DNA from 3 places in the Paenibacillus sp. FSL M7-1046 genome. Region 2 is predicted to be linked to each of the others. Evidence: riboswitches for the same ligand, from Rfam matches in the RefSeq annotation. Region 2 holds a riboswitch; each other region holds the start of a gene.
What was found. Region 2 has a riboswitch for cyclic di-GMP ahead of NYE29_RS33260 (S-layer homology domain-containing protein). Riboswitches for the same ligand answer to the same signal wherever they lie in the genome.

Region 1 (3,431 bases), 4.7 Mb from region 2:
TCTCCGCCGGATTTAATAATGCTATGCTGTGACGAGGCAATGTCGATCCGTGTATTCTCCTCCTGCATCCCGGATATGGCGTCATGCAAATCCTGCAACAGCCTCAGAAAGGTGCTTAGAACAGCATCCGTGAAGAAATCGGTGAACTGCCCCGGGTGCAGGAATACCTCCAGCATATGTCTTAATTGCCCGGTGTCGATAGGATAATCGGGATTCATCCCGGCAATAACATTCTGAAGATCAGTGATCAGGCCGGGGAGATGGTCATATTTGCTTTCCAGCAGCAGCATAACCACCAGACCGTATTTTACGGTTTGCTGGCGTGATTGGACGGTATTCGCCAACTGCTGCGACGCTTTTCTCAGACTGGTCATTTCCTTCATCAAGAGAGCGGAGTACATGCAGAGGCGGTTATGTCTCGCTCCATAATGACCGGAGTACAATTGGCTGCTGACAACCTTGCCCTGGACAAAAATGCTTCCTGTAGCAGTGATTGTCGCATGTGTAACGTCGCCGTATATGTATACATTTCCCAACGCCTCAAGGATGGTCTGGTTTCCGATATCATTGGTGGCGACCACATCACCCGGGAACATCATTTTGGCGGCGTCGGGGTTCGTGTCCCCGGGAACAAGATATGTCTGGGGGAAATCAAAAACCTTGCGGTTCAGACCGCATCCCGTTAAGCGGGGCCTTCCCTGGCGGAGGGAGACGATCCCGCCGTCCGCCAGCAGGGTTGTACATTCTTTAGTGACCAGCTGAATGTCTTGCGGTGGCGGGGAGGGAATAATTCCGCCATACACGTCGATGCCGGGCACTCCCTCTTCCGCAGGCAGCTTACGGGCAATGACCTCTCCCTTCTGGACAAAGGGAACCCTTGGATGGTTCAGGAAATCTGCAGGATCGGCAGTCCGAATGAATTCATATTCCCTGTCCTCAGCAAATAACAGCTCCAGCCGGGCATTCTTGCCGGGAATAGGGGCTTTACCCTCTGCGATGCAGACCGGGAGATAGGTAGGGTTGTTCAGCTCTGCATAAAGAGCCGGAATGTTGAGATCGCGCATAATGGAGCTTTTCTTGAAGCCGGCGATAATCTGGTCCACCGTAAGGGTGGACAGCAGCAGGCCGCAATTCGGTTCCGCCCGGACTGTGACATCTGCTGCAGCCGGGGAGCTAGCGAGCTTCCAGGCGTACTTTTCTGCACGGTAGAGCGTGAAGTAGACCTTCAGTTTATCTTCGGATACGGTGATCTGATACTGCGGCTTCTCGCAAATTTCCCAGGTGATACGGTCTGTGGGGGTTACTTCCGTAGGATCTGTCACCGTCTTCCGGTTAATATTCAACACCACAGGGTGAACGGAAGAAATGACAGCGGGTTTGCCGCCTGGCAGAGGAGGAGTAATGAATATTTGGTTGTTCTGTACGATAATACGTCCGTTCTTTTCCTCATCTCCCCCACGGAGCGGCTTAGCCTGCACAGCGGGCAGAGCCGGAAGATCGGGGTTCCCGATTGGCGTTGTGGTATGAAATACATGCCTGAATTTCTCGATGATATGCTGTGGCATTACTCTAACCTCGCTTCTTCGTATAATCAATGGTATCTGTACAGAAAAGAGCATCATGGACTATGATAGATTGTTTTAATCTACCAGTACCCAAGTCACATCTCAATTGGCAGCCTGGCGACCATGAATGGATAGTCTCACATTCTTAGGCCCATCGCTTTGCGTCCTGCCCTTTCGGGAAGTTTGCCTTTAAAAAAATAGATCAATGATATACATTCAGCATGAGGTCATTTAATCGACTCAAATCGACAGGGAATGTTCAATACTGGAGTGGTTGCCAAAATAAATCTACAAACAAGCTTAATTCTAGTACTTTAGTATTAATTTTTCAACTTATTAATAATAAATCTCTCTGGTATCCCTTTAAAAGGGACGGCTTTGAGTTCAAGCGATATTACAAGCAAAAACGACCCTGCCTTTTTCTCAAAGGACAGGGTCGTTTCTGCGAAAAAAGGACGCTCCCAAGCTTAAAGCTTGTGGGAGAGCCCTCTTTTGACAAGGTGCACGGCGCGTGCGCTTCCGGCCCGGACGGAGACTGGTGCCGGTATAATAATCGTGGCTGCATAATCGGCCCGTTCAATTTCCTCCAGCACCCGGTTAAGATGGGAGAAGACGGCTCCGAGATCACGGACTGCTGTCAATGAGCATTGACCCTGCAGCTCGGAGAACCAGGCGAACTGCAGATCCCGGGCGCGGCGCAGCGCTTCGGGGAGCGAACGGGTGCATTCGGCATCGGACAAAGTCTTGGTTCCATACAGGGCGATGCAGTCTGCGGTTGCCGTTACGACCTCTGTCATCCAGTCAGCTGCGGCATAATGTGCAGGCAGGAGGGAAATCTCCTCGGCGATCTCCTTGACGTAGCGGTGAACCTTTTGCAGATGAGAGGTTGCCTGTGTCAATGACCGCAACCCGCTGCGGCATTGATAATGGGATAACGTATAGTGCAGCTCTTTCTGCTGCTTGTCGCTCTTCGCCAGCAGTTGTCCGGAACGCACCAGCCTCTCCGGAGCCTGCTTAGAACTGCTGCTCTCTGCGGCGAGTCCGGTCAAGGCATCGGCCAGCAGCAGGGTTCCTTCCAGTGCCAGGCGTTTAACCTTGACGAACCCCCCCGGGGGAACGATAATCATATTTATTATTAAGGCAATCAGCACGCCGATTAAGGTCTCCGCGACTCTCCACACGATATAAGGGTCCTGATAAAAGGTCAATGCCAGCACGGAGGTCACACCGACCTGGGAAACGGCTTGAATGTTAATCCGGCAGGCGGTGGCCACACCGATGCCGATCAGCAGCATCAGCAGAATAGACAGTGCCCCCACGTCGAAGAAATGGCCCACGAGCAGGCTGACAATTCCACCGAGCACAACGCCCATCAGACGGTAAATCCCTTTTTCCAGCGAAGCCTTGACGCTTCCTTGGGTGATAAGAATTGCGGCAAGCGGTGCAAAGTATAAATAACTGTCGCCGTGCAGGCTGTGAACCGCAAGCCAGGAGAGTGAAGCAGCAATCGTAACGCGTATCATATATAGAGATAATCCGAATTTTTCAAGGCGGTCCTGTAACCCCTCGTTCATGTTAGTCATCTTCTTTCACATCAATAAGAGAACATTTTTAGGTTTTCAGCAATTTTCATTATAGCACTCAAAAACAACAATAACGGGGTACAGTTTTTACGAACTTGTTAAGTTTCTGCGCTGCATTTAACATTGTAAGCTATCGCATATATTGCATTAATCCTATATGCTATATATATTGAAGTGTGTCGAAGGAAGGGAGGAATTGTCGCTTATCAGCGCTGAGCATGCCACTTTAGATTGTTCCCTGCGAGAAGCGGGTAAAATAGGTTGTACTACATAAGGTAAGGGA
Region 2 (3,431 bases):
GTCCCCACAACGGTGAAGAAATCTGTATCGGTAGAACCGGGACAAAGTGCGAAGAACTGGACTCCACGGTCACGATTCTCCCACCATAATGCGTCTGTAAAGGACAAGACAAAAGCTTTGGTTGCCCCATACACAGCCATATAGGGGAGCGGCTGAAATCCTGCAGTGGACGATACATTGATCACAGTACCAGAGCTTCTGCGCAGCATATCCGGCAAGAATAAATGAGTCATATTTACGACGGCAGCAACATTCAACATAATCTCCTCATGCTGCCGCTGGCCTGAGATTTGCTCGAACATCCCATGAGTGGCAAATCCGGCATTATTGACCAGCAGCTCAATCTCAAGCTTCAACAGCTGGCATTGCTGGAACAATTCCCTTGGTGCACTTGCTTCCGTAAGATCCATAGCTATGACTTCGACTTTGATGTTATAGCTTCTTTCGAGTTCCGCTGCCAAGTCATCGAGTTTGTTCTTAGATCTGGCTACGAGAACCAGATGGCTTCCTTGTTTAGCCAGCTGTATTGCAAATTGTTCGCCAATGCCGGAAGAGGCACCCGTGACTAGCGACCATTTTCCTTGAATATTCATATAATTACTCCTCCTATTAAAACGATGTATTCGTTAGGAAACGATGTTACCGATTGAGCAAAAAAAATTACTTTAAAAGCAGTGCCCAAAGCAATATTAGCTTGTTAGTTGGTAACGGTGTTTCCTGTTGAAATCATAGTAACCTGCTGGCTGGAGAAAGTCAAACCTTCTTTTTAAAAATTTGCAAGAAGATATGTGTATGTAGGATTGACTTTGTGGAATCGACTGTATAGAATGCGTGGTATATGATTGGAAACTGCGTTTCCCGAGAATAACAACATAACTAAAGAAGGCGATTAAGTTGAATGAACCTAACAATTTTGCTGACGCAAGCAATAGAAAGCTGACAACCTATCAGGAAGCCCGCTTACAGAACACAGCTAGTCTTCGTCAACTCGTAGTTGATGCAGCAGCCTTTATTCTTCAGGAAGAAGGGCCGGAAGCTGTCACCGTGCGAAAAGTAGCTCAGAAGATGGGTTGCTCGACCAAGATCATCTACAGTCTGTTTGCTAATAAAGAAGGTTTAGCCCAGCAATTATATCTGGAGGGCTGCAAAATACTCTCGAGCGAATTTGAGAGTGCTTCACAGTCAGAGGATCTGCAGCAGTATTTAATTAATCTGGCAGAAGTGTATTGGGAATTTGGCCAGCGCTATACCAGCTACTATAAATTGATGTTTGGGGGAGCATTTGCAGATTTCAAACCGGATGAGCAGAGCATGAAAGGCACTGTTACTGCTATGCGGCGCTTGTTGTCCGTGATTGTCAGCGCTCAAGAGCAAGGCCTAATTGCTGGTGATTCAAATGCGGAATTTATTGTAGGTACGATTTGGTCCTCTCTTCACGGAGTGATTCACCTGCACATAGGAGGACATTTGGGAAGTGTCGCAGCGTCGCACGCAGTGTATAAAGGAACGGTAGCTCTGCTTGCAAGCTCACTGTTTGCACCTGCAGCCGCAGCCAAGCATTTAAAGCAGGAGTAGTTAGTGAAATCCTTTATATAAGGCCTGGGTTCGAATCCTGAGAGTCTATAACACAATTAAACGGCAGAGATGCCGTTTTTTTGTTTCTAAATTTGTTTTAAATCTTTACACATGCCGAAGAACGAGACCTATTTCCGAAAAAAGGAAAAGGTATATAAGTAAGGGAGAACTAGAACTTATTAATTTTATAGGGATAAATTCCGATAAAGAAAGAGTCCTGTACAACTAAAGTCACACCTGCATACCCATAACGGGACAGAAAAAACCGAGTTTGAAACAAAGGCAAATCCGTACGAAAGTCGGAGACGCAAAGCCACGGGTCTACTTCATCCAAAGGAGGATGTTAAGACAGCCGGGCCGCTCAAGGCACTTGGTTTTTTGGCGTGCCTACAAATAGCGCTGGGGGAGAGAAGTAAATGAGGTTTAGAAAGAAAGGGAAGTTTTCGCGGACGGTTGTGTCCGCAGTGGCGGTGAGTATGCTTGTGGGCCTGTTTAGCGGAGGCCTTAGCATGAAGCAGGTTTTGGCTGCCGGGACCGATCCGGGTAGAACGGACTATAACGTATCCGGCAACCGGATCGTATGGCTGGAAGCAGAGGCTGACGGGGTGAAGCAGGTTCACGCGATGAATCAGGCCAGTGGTGCCAGCACTGTTCTTACATCGGGTTCATCTGCCAAGGATGCGCCTTATGTGAGCGGCAACGTTGCAGTGTGGGCCGACAAAGGAACAGAGCAGGAGTCTTCACTGAACTGGGATATTTACACTGCCGATCTTGAGACGGGTACACGAAGAAAGCTTAACAAACAGTCTGGCACATATGGCAATCCGACTACGGATGGAGTCGGTGTGGTTTGGTACGAGCGCAAAAATTACGGCAGCATGATCTATCATGATCTGGCTACGGGTGTTGAAGCCGACCTCGGCGAAGGACGTTTCCCGGTGCTGGCCGGTGGCAATGTGGTGTATAAGAATGCCCGTGACGGGGGGCTCAGTCTGCTCCATTTGAAAAGCGGAGCTACGCGTGCACTGGTTAGTCTGGGCGGAGCAAGCTATGTGGACTGGTTTGTTTTTAACGGCAGCGATGTACTGTTTAAGCAAAAAAATGGGGCTTCCGAGAGCAAATATGTGATTCTGAATATCAAGGATCTGACTGCTCTGCCTGTGGATCTCACCGAGATGAAGCCTGGAGGAACCCAGTATGCCTTCATGTCGATAGGTGAAGGGCAGGCAGTTTTTCAAGAGGAGAGGGACGGTGCTGCCACATTGCAGCAAGTGAACCTTTCTACATATGCAGTGAAATCACTGCCAGCAATAGAGCCCGGAACGAAGCTGATCGGCATTACCGGGGATAAACTGCTTTACAGCAAGAAGGATGATTACATAGAGTCGATTGACCTGAAAGAAGGATCAACCCCTCCGAGTCCGGGAGCCACTCCAAGTCCAGGGGTAACCCCAACCCCAGGAACGACTCCAGCTCCAGGGACAACCTCAAATCCAGGTGCAGTTCCAAATCCAGGCGCAGATCCGAACCCGGGTTCAGCCCCGGAAGTGAAGACCCCTGTAGTAACCGGAGCCAAGGACAGTCAGGTTATCGGAAGTGCTGGAGGTACTTTGTCTGTACTGAATGGCTGGGCACGGCTGGAGATTTCAGCAGGAACCTTCCCTGACAATACCACTGTAAGCTTGGCCCAAGCTGAGCTGGAGAAAGAAGTACTGCTCGACGCAACCGGCAAAAAACTGCTGAAGGCAGGTTCAGCGTGGCAGGTACAAGCGAGTGCTCCGTTCCTGAAGCCGGCCAAGCTGACGGTAGGGTACCCGAAGGAAGCGCCTTGGACGACAGGCCGTGAGAAGCTTGGA
Region 3 (3,431 bases), 5.9 Mb from region 2:
CCGAAAACCTTCATCACTCACGCGGCGTTGCTCCGTCAGGCTTTCGCCCATTGCGGAAGATTCCCTACTGCTGCCTCCCGTAGGAGTCTGGGCCGTGTCTCAGTCCCAGTGTGGCCGTTCACCCTCTCAGGTCGGCTACGCATCGTCGCCTTGGTGAGCCGTTACCCCACCAACTAGCTAATGCGCCGCAGGCCCATCTCCTTGTAGCAGATTGCTCCGCCTTTCATCCTCCGTCCATGTGAACAAAGGAATTATCCGGTATTAGCTACCGTTTCCGGTAGTTATCCCAGTCAAAGAGGTAGGTTGCCTACGTGTTACTCACCCGTCCGCCGCTAAGTTAATCCGGAGCAAGCTCCATCATAACTCCGCTCGACTTGCATGTATTAGGCACGCCGCCAGCGTTCGTCCTGAGCCAGGATCAAACTCTCCAAATTGGTATTTAGAAAGAGCGATTGCTCAATTTGAAACATCTGACGAGAATTTACATTCTCTAATTTTGGATCTCACTTGCGTGATTTCCATACTCACTCGTTGTTCAGTTTTCAAAGATCAAGCTCGTTGTCAGTGTCGATTATCTCGTCACCAGCAACTCTTATAATATATCACGTTTGATTTAGAAACGCAAGCTTTTTTTTGAAACAACTTTTCAGCCATTTCTTATTTACTTGGGTGCGCTCTAACAACGCTTACCTATAATACCCCACATCAATATAAAAAAGCAACCCCTTAAACAAAAAAAAGATAACCGGCTTAAATATTAAGCGGGTTATCTTAGGGTAATCATCATTCTACAGGATTAGTAGATCTTAGCTGCTGTATATTTGCTCGACGCTTTGGTGAAGCCTGATTCTTTGTTCTTACCCAATCCGGCGTCCACTGTCGTATCAATCGTTACCCATTTGCCGTTAAGCAATACTTCATTCCAGGCATGATATACAGATACATAACTCGTATTGCCCATTACCAGCTTTGTCGGAATTCCTTCACTGCGGAGCATGGTGGCGAACAAAGATGCATAATCGTAGCAAATCCCTTTCTTACTAGCGAGTGTGTTGTCGTTGTTCGGGATATAATCCTGCGTAACATTAGCCGCTAAGGTATAGTCGTACTTTACATTCGCCACGATGTAATTATAGATAGCTTGTACCTTTGCTTCATCAGTGGTCAGCCCTTGCGTAAGCTGCTTAGCTTTCAGTACTGCTTTATCGGAAGAATTCCATTTCACATTCTGTACGGAACTCAAATATACGGCGTTGGTGTTGCTCATGCTCAGGTCTACGGTTTCGGAAGAAAGCACTTTGTATTTGTTGCCGCTGGTGTTCTCTAGGACTGACACTTTATAAGCGCCATTCCCCTGCTGCAGTGGAAACGTTTCTGTAGCTTTGGAGGCATATAAGTTATAAGAGTAGCTCTTATTGTCTTTAGTAATCATGAGCTTGATACGTTTGTCCTTGGGAACATCATAGGAAACTTGGACAACCCCTTGGCTCAATTGCGATGTATTTAACCAGCCCGACTCTACGCTGGAAGCGTTAGCTGTGCTTACTTGAACTGAAGTAACCAGGACGAACAAGGTCAAGAACATATAATAGAACTTCTTCATGGATAAAACCCCTTTCGGTAGCTGGCTGCCATCCATACCCGGGAAGGCCCTTTAGCTTTGCGTCCCTACCTTTCGATAGGTTTGCCGTTATCGTTTAAGCTTTATCTGTTCCTACTACTATTGGAATATACTAGATTCATCTTAAAAACAAACAAAAAAAGCCTCTTCATTCGGTAGCTGGCTGCCATCCTTACAGGGAAGGCCCTTTAGCTTTGCGTCCCTACCTTTCGATAGGTTTGCCGTTATCGTGTTTAGCTTTTATAGTTATATAGTATCATATTAATGCCTAGTTACAAGACCTAAATCACTAGATTTCTACTTAATTCATTTAAATTTTTATAATTTTCGCATTTTATGATCTGTTCTCTTACTTCAAACCGCTTTAGCGTGGATAATCAGTCGATGGGTCGGATTTACCAAAGGATCACATGTAATGAGGGTAAGGATCTTATCTTGTTTATTCCCGTTCAGTACAGACACATCCGTAGGCTCAACAATCGAGATATCATAAACCTCGTATTTATACTCCTGATCGCTTGTCTTGACGGAAATGGTATCTCCGACCTTTACTTCGTTCAGTCTGTTGAATAATCTCCCTGTAGTCCTAGACCTGTGTGCAGCTATGGCAGCATTGCCTATTTCACCGATTGGAGCGGTTTCCTTCATATGGGCTGCGGCATGCTTCATGTTGGCTTTGGTCGCCCCTTCCAATATGGGCAATTTCAAATCGATTTTGTCGATTGTGATAATTCCGGTCACTTTGCCGCCGACCTCTATTTCCTGCTCTGCCGGTTCAGCAGCCTGCACTGGTTCATCCCCAGCTGATTCTTCTGCCAGCAGTGCAGTGACCTCGGCGTACTGTTTTTTCAGATCGGGCTCTGACGAAGGGGCCAGCTCACTATAAGCCTGTTCAGCCTCCTTCAGCAGCTTCTCTTGCTGCCGGTCGTTATACCATTCGCTCGCTTTTGGATACAGCATGACTAGAACTCCTGCAATTATGATCAAATAGGAAAACTTACGCATCAAATCCCCCCGATCTTTAAGATAAAGAAACTCCACGGCCCAACATCTGACTTAAAATACCCATTTACGGCTACCAAAGAAATTGATGATGACGGTGACGAACGTAACCAGCACTTTGGAAATCAGCACCTGAACTCCAAATTTGTCCGTTAGCAGATGCATCAGCAGCACTGATATCCCCAGTACAACCAGGTTCAGTATGATGAATCGGACTAATTGCATACGGTCAAAACTGTCCTTGTTAGCCTGACTCTTATCCTTAAAGGTCACCTTCTTGTTCCAAAAGAAACTGTTCGCTGTCCCTGCGCTATAAGAAATAATCTGTGCCGGGGTGTTCATCATACCCAGAGAATGCAGCAAGGTAAATACGGCGAAATCAATTAGCGTATTCAGTAAGCCTACAGCATTAAATTTTAAAAACTGGATAAATCCCGCATTCAGCTTCCTATCTGCCATAATCATTGTCCTCTTGCCGCTCCTCATGCTCCCCGCCCCGGTAACCCTTGGTCTCACGCACGATGTACAGCGGTCTATCCTTGGATTCATCATATATCCGTCCAATATATTCACCTATTACGCCAAGCAGCATCAGCACGATGCCGTTAAACAACAAATTCACACCGACGATGGAAGCCCAGCCCGGAACCGTCCATGAGGTGAAAAAGATTCTCTGGAACAATACAAAGAACAGATACACAAAGCTGGAGAAGGAGAGAAAGAAGCCTACATATGAGGCTATTTTCAGCGGCTTATGTGAAAATGAGGTGATGCCGTCAACCGCAAACCGGATCATTTTCTTCAGCGG

Region 1: it holds a riboswitch for cyclic di-GMP, as region 2 does, so the genes downstream of both, NYE29_RS11820 (flagellar assembly protein A) here and NYE29_RS33260 (S-layer homology domain-containing protein) in region 2, are expected to answer to the same signal.
Region 3: it holds a riboswitch for cyclic di-GMP, as region 2 does, so the genes downstream of both, NYE29_RS06620 (transglutaminase-like domain-containing protein) here and NYE29_RS33260 (S-layer homology domain-containing protein) in region 2, are expected to answer to the same signal.

Annotation. Positions count from the first base shown of each region.
Region 1 covers NZ_JBBOXB010000001.1:2,698,100-2,701,530, forward strand. The annotation lists gene NYE29_RS11820 (flagellar assembly protein A) at 1-1,565, opposite strand, end outside; cyclic di-GMP riboswitch class I at 1,671-1,763, opposite strand; gene NYE29_RS11825 (FUSC family protein) at 2,033-3,139, opposite strand.
Region 2 covers NZ_JBBOXB010000001.1:7,404,596-7,408,026, reverse strand. The annotation lists gene NYE29_RS33270 (SDR family NAD(P)-dependent oxidoreductase) at 1-593, opposite strand, end outside; gene NYE29_RS33265 (TetR/AcrR family transcriptional regulator) at 895-1,575, shown strand; cyclic di-GMP riboswitch class I at 1,847-1,940, shown strand; gene NYE29_RS33260 (S-layer homology domain-containing protein) at 1,992-3,431, shown strand, end outside.
Region 3 covers NZ_JBBOXB010000001.1:1,550,242-1,553,672, forward strand. The annotation lists rRNA gene NYE29_RS06615 (16S ribosomal RNA) at 1-434, opposite strand, end outside; gene NYE29_RS06620 (transglutaminase-like domain-containing protein) at 797-1,603, opposite strand; cyclic di-GMP riboswitch class I at 1,617-1,699, opposite strand; cyclic di-GMP riboswitch class I at 1,773-1,854, opposite strand; gene NYE29_RS06625 (class D sortase) at 1,976-2,581, opposite strand; gene NYE29_RS06630 (GtrA family protein) at 2,678-3,082, opposite strand; gene NYE29_RS06635 (glycosyltransferase family 2 protein) at 3,072-3,431, opposite strand, start outside.